One region of the Bradyrhizobium sp. AZCC 1721 genome, then DNA from elsewhere that is predicted to be linked to it. Evidence: predicted binding sites of a transcription regulator. Region 1 holds the regulator's gene; the other holds the start of a gene.
What was found. The regulator PhoB, encoded in region 1, activates phosphate uptake and scavenging genes when phosphate is short. The targets are predictions, from matches to a motif close to TGTCATNNANCTGTCAT.

Region 1 (3,949 bases):
GGAAGCCGCCGCCCAACGCTTTGGCCAGCGACATCACATCCGGTGTCACGCCGACGCGCTTATAGGCGAAGAGATCGCCGGTGCGGCCCATGCCGGTCTGCACCTCGTCGAACGCGAGCAACAGGCCCTTCTCGTCGCAGAGCTGGCGCAGCGCCTTGAAGAAAGACTGCGGCGCCGAGCGCACGCCGCCCTCGCCCTGCACCGGCTCGATCAGGATGCCCGCGGTCTGCGGGCCGATCGCTTTCTTGACCGCTTCGAGATCGCCATGCGGCACCTGGTCGAAACCGTCCATCGGCGGCCCAAAGCCTTCGAGATATTTGGCGGAGCCGGTTGCTGCGAGCGTGCCCAGGGTGCGGCCGTGGAATGCGCCCTCGAAGGTGACGAGACGATAGCGCTCGGGATGGCCTTTGGAGAATTGATAGCGGCGCACGACCTTGATCACGCCTTCCATCGCCTCGGCGCCGGAATTGCAGAAGAACACGAGGTCGGCAAAGCTCTGCTCGCAAAGCCGCGCGGCGAGCTTCTCGCCATCCGGCGACTTGAACAGGTTCGACATGTGCCAGAGTTTCGTCGACTGCTCCTGCAGCGCCGCGATCAGGTGCGGATGGCAGTGACCGAGCGCATTCACCGCGACGCCCGAGGTGAAGTCCAAATAGCGCTCGCCATTGGTGGCGGTCAGCCAGCAGCCCTCGCCGCGTTCGAAGCCGAGATCGACCCTGGCGAAGACCGGGAGCAGATGCGACGTGGCGCTATTGGTCATGGCAATCACTGAGGTTTGAGACCTGCCTTTGAGACCTGCCGCGGGCGTGCATTGGCGCGAACGCGGCAACAGCCGGTCTTGCGAAAACGAAACGTGCCGCCTCTTAAGGGCGGCACGTGAGAGGCATTCTATGTGGGCGTGGGGCGCTGTCAACACGCCACGGAGCCGCCTTTCCTGCAGTGCAAGATGCTGAAATCCGTAAGATTGCGGTGTGGTGGAAAACACGCAGTGAAATGCCTAGATGTCAGAACATGTGGACGTTCGGGCCCGGACTCTTGCGCCCGAGTCACGCCATATTGTAGCGTTTGGGCTGTCGGGTACGACATCTCGTGCGGCAGTTCTGATCCCTAAGAGTCCATTTTGTACAGGCGTAAACGTTCGGCGCGGTTAGCGCGTCCGGCGAGGGCTAAGGGATTCTGACCGCAGGGATTTTTGAGACGAATGACTCGCCAGCGCTGCCCCCGATTGGCCGGCGCGATGCGAAGGGAAGATTACGATGACGGTTTTGACCTGGTCCGACGATCGCGTCGAACAGCTTAAGAAGCTCTGGGAAGCCGGATTGTCGGCGAGCCAGATCGCCGCGGAACTCGGGAATGTGACGCGAAACGCCGTAATCGGCAAAGTGCACCGGCTGGGCCTTTCCGGCCGTGCCAAGAGCCCCTCCTCGGCCGCCCCGCGGCAGCGCAAGGCACGCCCCGCCCAGCCGATGATGCGGGTGTCGCGTCCGGTCTCGCGCGGCAACACCGCGCTGGCACACGCCTTCGAAGTCGAGATGGAGCCGGATCCGATCGCCTTCGACAACGTCGTGCCGATGAGCCAGCGGCTGTCGCTGCTCGAACTGAACGAGGCCACCTGCCACTGGCCGGTCGGCGATCCCTCGAGCCCGGAATTCTTCTTCTGCGGCGGCAAGGCGCTCACGGGCCTGCCCTATTGCGCCCACCACTCGCGCATCGCCTACCAGCCCGCTGCCGATCGGCGCAGGCAGCAGCCGAAGCAGACGCGGTAAGGGGCGCGCACCATTATCTCAACTTGTCGTCCCTGCGAACGCAGGGACCCATAACCACAGGTGTCTGTGGTTACGCTGAGCTGGAGCTCCAGCACGTTTCAACAATCGAGATTTGTGGTTATCGGTCCCCGCGTTCGCGGGGACGACGGCGGGGCTTGCGGAAATAGCAGCGGACGCAGCTACGGCTCCACCTTCGCAAACCGGTCATCCAGCGCGTAACCTGCGCCGCGGACGGTGCGGATCGGATCCTGCTCGCGGCCGGGGTTGAGCAGTTTGCGCAAGCGGCCGATATGGACGTCGACGGTGCGCTCGTCGATATAGATGTCGCGGCCCCAGACGCTGTCGAGCAACTGCTCGCGGCTGAAGACGCGGCCGGGGTGCTCGAGGAAAAATTCGAGCAGGCGGTACTCGGTCGGGCCGAGATCGATCTGGCGGCCCGAGCGCGCGACGCGGCGTTTTTCGCGATCGAGTTCGATATCGCCATAGGTCAGCACGGTGGCGAGCCGCTCGGGGCTCGCCCGCCGCAGCAGGCCCTTTACGCGCGCCAGCAGTTCCGGCACCGAGAACGGCTTGACGATGTAATCGTCGGCGCCGGTCGCAAGCCCCCGCACCCGCTCGCTCTCCTCGCCGCGCGCGGTCAGCATGATGATCGGCAATTGCTTGGTTTCGGGGCGCGCTCTCAAACGGCGGCACAGCTCGATGCCGGAGAGGCCCGGCAGCATCCAGTCGAGCACGACGAGATCGGGCACGCGCTCCTTCAGCCGCGTATCCGCATCGTCGCCGCGGCCGACGGTCTCGACCTCATAGCCTTCAGCGTCGAGGTTGTAGCGCAACAGCGTGGTCAACGCTTCCTCGTCCTCGACCACCATAATGCGCGCGCTCATTCTGCTTTCCTCAAGTGTTGGAGACGGTCGTGGCAAACGTCGTCATGTCGCCCTTCGGGCGCTTGTCGAGCATCTGCTGACCCTCGATCATGTAGAACACGGTTTCGGCGATGTTGGTTGCGTGGTCGCCGATCCGCTCGATATTCTTGGCGCAGAACATCAGGTGGATGCAGAACGAGATGTTGCGCGGATCCTCCATCATGTAGGTGAGGAGTTCGCGGAACAGCGAGGTGCAGATGGCGTCGACTTCCTCGTCGCCCTTCCACACCGCCATCGCCGCCGGCAGATCGTGCGCGGCATAGGCGTCCAGCACCGACTTGACCTGCGATTGTACCAGATCGGTCATGTGCTCGAGGCCGCGCATCAGTTTCAGCGGCTGGAAATCGTTCTCCAGCGCCGCGACGCGCTTGCCCATGTTCTTGGCGAGGTCGCCGATCCGCTCCAGATCGGTGGCAACCCGCATCGCGCCGACGATCTCGCGCAGATCGATCGCCATCGGCTGGCGGCGGGCGATGGTCAGCACCGCGCGCTCCTCGATCAGATGCTGCAGGCGGTCGATCTCGACGTCGGTGGCGACGACGTGCTTGCCGAGCGCGACGTCGCGGCGGACCAGCGCGTCGACGGATTCGGTGATCATGCGCTCAGCAAGGCCGCCCATCTCGGCGACCAGACGCGTCAATTCCTGGAGGTCGCTGTCAAACGCCTTGGCGGTGTGCTCAGAAGCCATCTGTTATCTCCTTAACCAAACCGCCCCGTGATGTAGTCCTGGGTACGTCGATCGCGCGGCGAGGTGAAAATCTTGTTGGTGTCGTCGAATTCGACCAGCTCGCCGAGATACATGAAGGCGGTCTTGTCCGAGACGCGCGCCGCCTGCTGCATATTATGGGTGACGATGGCGATGGTGTAGTCCTCTGCCAGTTCCTGGATCAGTTCCTCGATCTTGGCGGTCGAGATCGGATCGAGCGCCGAGCAGGGCTCGTCGAACAGGATCACCTCGGGCCTGACCGCAACGGTGCGCGCGATGCAGAGCCGCTGCTGCTGGCCGCCGGACAGCGAGAGGCCGCTTGCATTGAGCTTGTCCTTGACCTCGTTCCACAGGGCGCCGCCGCGCAGCGCCTTCTCGACCCGGCCGTCCATCTCCGACTTGGAGATCTTCTCGTAGAGACGGATACCGAAGGCGATGTTCTCGTAGATCGTCATCGGGAACGGCGTCGGCTTCTGGAACACCATGCCGACGCGGGCCCGCAGCAGATTGAGATCGAGCTTGGGGTCGAGGACGTTGGTCTGGTCGAGCAAGAG
Region 2 (3,949 bases), 4.0 Mb from region 1:
GGCGAGATATTTGCGAAGTCCGTCGATTCGGACGGCAACCCCGGTTACTGGTCGCATATCATCGTCCACAAGGACTCGCCGATCAAGAATCTGGAAGACGTCCTCAAATGCGACAAGTCGATCGACTTCAGCATCGGCGACCCGAATTCGACCTCGGGCTTTCTCGTCCCGACCAGCTACATTTTCGCTGCCAAGAACGTCGATCCGAAGGCTTGCTTCAAGACCGTTCGTAATGCCTCGCATGAGGCAAACGGCATGGCGGTGGCGAACAAGCAAGTTGATGCCGCAACGAACAACAGCGAAAGCCTGCGCCGTTTGGAAGTCACCGCTCCCGAAGCCCGCAAGAACATCCGTGTGATCTGGACCTCGCCGCTCATTCCGAGCGACCCGCTGCTCTGGCGCAAGGATCTGGCCGCAGACGTCAAAGCCAAGCTCTATACCTGGGTCCTGAGCTATGGCCGCATCGGAACGCCGGAAGAAATCGCATCCGCGAAGAAGGTTTTGTCTGGTCTGCAATGGGCGCCGTTTATTCCGTCGTCGGACGACCAGTTGCTCCCGATCCGCGTCCTTGAAGCCAACAAGTCGATCATGAAGATCAAGGGTGACGCCAAGCTATCGGCGGAAGAAAAAGCCACCAAGACCGCCTCGCTCGAGGCTGACATCAAGACGTACCAGCAAGCGGCCGACAAGGCCGAGCATGGCGCGTTCATGAAGCAGGTCGCGCCGTTCTTCGAGGCAGACAAGGCCAAGGATCAGGCCAAGCTCAAGAAGCTTATCGGCGAGCTTGCGGCGAACGCTGCGACTGCGCCTACCAACTGATGCTGACGAAGGGCGCCAGCCGCCGTGGTTCGGCGCCCTTTAAACATTTTAGGCCATGACAGACATCATCGCTCCCATCGAAAGCCGGCCGTCGCGGCAGGCCCAGGAACCTCCAGTCCCGCTTTATCCCTTCGCCCGACGAGTGCGGGGTTGGCTGGGCTGGGCGTTCGTTTTCGGCTTGCTGGCCTGGAGTTGGGCTCCGGCCGAAATGTTCCGTGTGTCGGCGCTGTTCACCGACTGGCGCAATATGGCCGAGTTCGGCAGCGCCTTTCTCCATCCGAATTTTCGCGAATGGGATCAGTACATCAGCGACATGGTGGTGACCATCCAGATCGCGATCTGGGGCACCGCCCTGGCAGTCGTGTTTGGCATTCCGTTCTCAATTCTGTGTTCCGCCAATATCTGTCCGCCTTGGATAGTACAGCCAGTTCGTCGGTTGATGGATTCCTGCCGCGCCATCAATGAGATCGTGTTCGCGTTACTGTTCGTTGTGGCGGTGGGCTTAGGCCCATTCGCTGGCGTGATGGCGTTGTTCGTTCACAATCTCGGCGTGTTCGCGAAGCTGTTTTCCGAAGCGGTCGAAGCGGTCGATCCGCGGCCAGTGGAAGGCATTCGCGTGACCGGTGCGGTGCGCGTGCAGGAGGTGATCTTCGGTGTCATTCCTCAGGTGCTGCCGCTGTGGAGCTCGCTTACCCTCTACCGGCTTGAAACTAACGTCCGCTCGGCGACGACACTTGGCATTGTCGGAGCCGGTGGCATCGGCCAGACCCTGTATGAAAGCATCCGGAGTTTTCAGTACGCCGATACGGCCGCGCAAATCATTATCGTGGTCGTGACGGTGATGGTGCTCGATCTCATCAGCGCCTGGATCCGCAAAGTGCTGGTATGATCGTACGCTTCGTCGACTAGACTAGGCTGACTAGACGGCGCTGCAGCGCTCGGCGTCTTGGTGAAGGCGAATAGCCCCCTTACAAATCCATCGATGAAGGGCAATCGATCGGATTTTGCAACAAGCTTCGCTTCTGCGATTGCCAGATCGCGCGGTCGTCTAATCGCCGCTATTGACCATTCTCGATTAGGAACTCGACACGCTCCGCGGCGAAGCGCGCGCGTTTGGTTACCAACGGTTTGCCGCCGGTATCGACATCGGTACTATCGACCACGAGAACGGGACGCCCGAGCGCGAGATCGAGCCTTGCGGCGTCGGAGGCGTCCACGATGGTGGCGGTGACGCGGGTTGAGGCGCGGCGGTAGTCGCGAACGCCGTAATGCGCCAGCAGTTTGGTCATTGAGCGTACGTTGGCGAAGACCGCTCCGGCGTCCGGAAAGCGATCGGCGGAAAGCCAACTGGTGCTAATGCAGATCGGCGTGCGGTCAGCGAGCCGCACCGATTCGATCCGGACCAGCGGTGCGCCGGTCTTCAGTCCGAGCTCACGGGCCAGTTCGCGCGTCGCGGGCTCTTCGGAGGCATCGATCAATTGGCCGCGCGGCTCGCGGCCGCCGGCGCCGACGATTTCGGAAAATCGCGTCCGCGAGCGCAAGGGATAGGCGAGGCGCTGCGCCTCGACATAGGTGCCGCTGCCGCGTTCGGCGCGCACCAGGCCGCGTTCGGCAAGCGCAGCCAGGGCACGCCGCACGGTGTGGCGGTTGACCCGATAGGTATCGGCGATCTCGATCTCGCCCGGCAGCTTTTCGCCCGCAGCAAAGCGGCCGTCGGCAATGCCGCGCTCGATACCGTCGGCGACCTGCCGCCACAAGGCGACACCGGAACTCTCCTGCAGGCTCATGGCGTGGTGATACCAGATATTATCCGTTTGTCACGAAACAGTCATGGCGCTCCGTTATCAAGTTGTCTATTATCATAGACAACTTGATTCAGGCAAGGTTGCTCATGGGATTGACCGGGCGGAACAGCAGAGAGGCGCAGCGCAAGGCCGCGATGGCGGTGCTGGCGCATTCCGAAGCTGGCGATATTGCGGGCCATCTCGCGGCGATCGCGGTACCCGCACACGAGAACCTGCGCGAGCCCGAGAATGGCCTCGTGATGGTGCGCGGCCGCGTCGGCGGCGACGGTGCGCCGTTCAATTTCGGCGAGGCCACGGTGTCGCGCGCGGCGGTGCGTCTTGCGACCGGCGAGATCGGCTTCGGCTACGTGCTCGGCCGCGACAGGCGGAAGGCGCAGATGATCGCGCTCTGCGATGCCATGGTGCAGTCGACAGAGCTTTCAGGCGAGGTCGAGACCAAGGTGATCGGGCCTTTACGCGCCGCCATGATCGCCGATCGCAACCGCAAGGCGGCCGAGACGGCGGCGACGCGGGTCGATTTCTACACCATGGTGCGCGGCGAGGGGTGATGCGATGACGACGGTTGCAGAATTGCCCGCAGGGTTTGCCGACAAGGTGTTGTCGGCGCAGTCGACCTTCCGCTCCGTGATGGATGCGATGGCGCGTCCCGGAAGCGCGCAACGGGTCACGGCGGCTGTCGGCGCGCCGGCCGGGGTGATGCGCGGCGCGGCCGCGATCGCGCTCACGCTGTTCGATCACGATACGCCGATCTGGCTCGATGCCGCGATGTCGGCCACGCCTGATGTGGCGAAGTGGCTCAAGTTCCATACCAGTGCATCGGTGGTCGCGGATTCCTCGATCGCCAGCTTCGCTCTGGTCGGCGACGCCAAGAATCTGCCGGCGCTCGATCGCTTCGCGTTCGGCAGCAACGAGTATCCTGACAGGTCGACGACGCTGATCCTGCAGGTCGAGAGCCTGACGCAGGGGCCTACATTCGAGGTGAAGGGGCCGGGCATCGACGGTACAGCGCTGCTGCAGGCGACGCTCCAGCCGCGCGACCTCTTTCGGCGGCTCACCATCAACGAAGCCCTGTTCCCGCGTGGCATCGATGTCGTGCTGGTCCATGACGACTTGATTGTCGCAATCCCCCGAACCACGCGGCTGGTCGCAAGCGGAGCATAGCCCATGTATGTAGCCGTCAAAGGAGGCGAACGCGCCATTGAGAACGCCCACCGCCTGCTGGCGCATGAGCGACGTGGCGACCGTGATGTGCCAGAACTCTCGCTGGCGCAAATTGCCGGGCAGCTCTCGCTCGGCGTCGACCGCGTCATGACCGAAGGCTCGCT

Region 2: phnF (phosphonate metabolism transcriptional regulator PhnF) is a predicted target of PhoB. The motif match lies at 2,635-2,651, and genes of this name have one in related genera.

What each region holds. Positions count from the first base shown of each region.
Region 1 is NZ_JAZHSB010000001.1:6,725,041-6,728,989, forward strand. Features, by position in the region: gene V1273_RS32105 (aspartate aminotransferase family protein) at 1-760, opposite strand, end outside; gene V1273_RS32110 (GcrA family cell cycle regulator) at 1,257-1,766, shown strand; gene phoB (phosphate regulon transcriptional regulator PhoB) at 1,946-2,650, opposite strand; gene phoU (phosphate signaling complex protein PhoU) at 2,661-3,377, opposite strand; gene pstB (phosphate ABC transporter ATP-binding protein PstB) at 3,389-3,949, opposite strand, start outside.
Region 2 is NZ_JAZHSB010000001.1:2,736,270-2,740,218, forward strand. Features, by position in the region: gene phnD (phosphonate ABC transporter substrate-binding protein) at 1-819, shown strand, start outside; gene phnE (phosphonate ABC transporter, permease protein PhnE) at 875-1,708, shown strand; gene phnF (phosphonate metabolism transcriptional regulator PhnF) at 1,878-2,606, opposite strand; gene phnG (phosphonate C-P lyase system protein PhnG) at 2,711-3,172, shown strand; gene phnH (phosphonate C-P lyase system protein PhnH) at 3,177-3,785, shown strand; gene V1273_RS12985 (carbon-phosphorus lyase complex subunit PhnI) at 3,789-3,949, shown strand, end outside.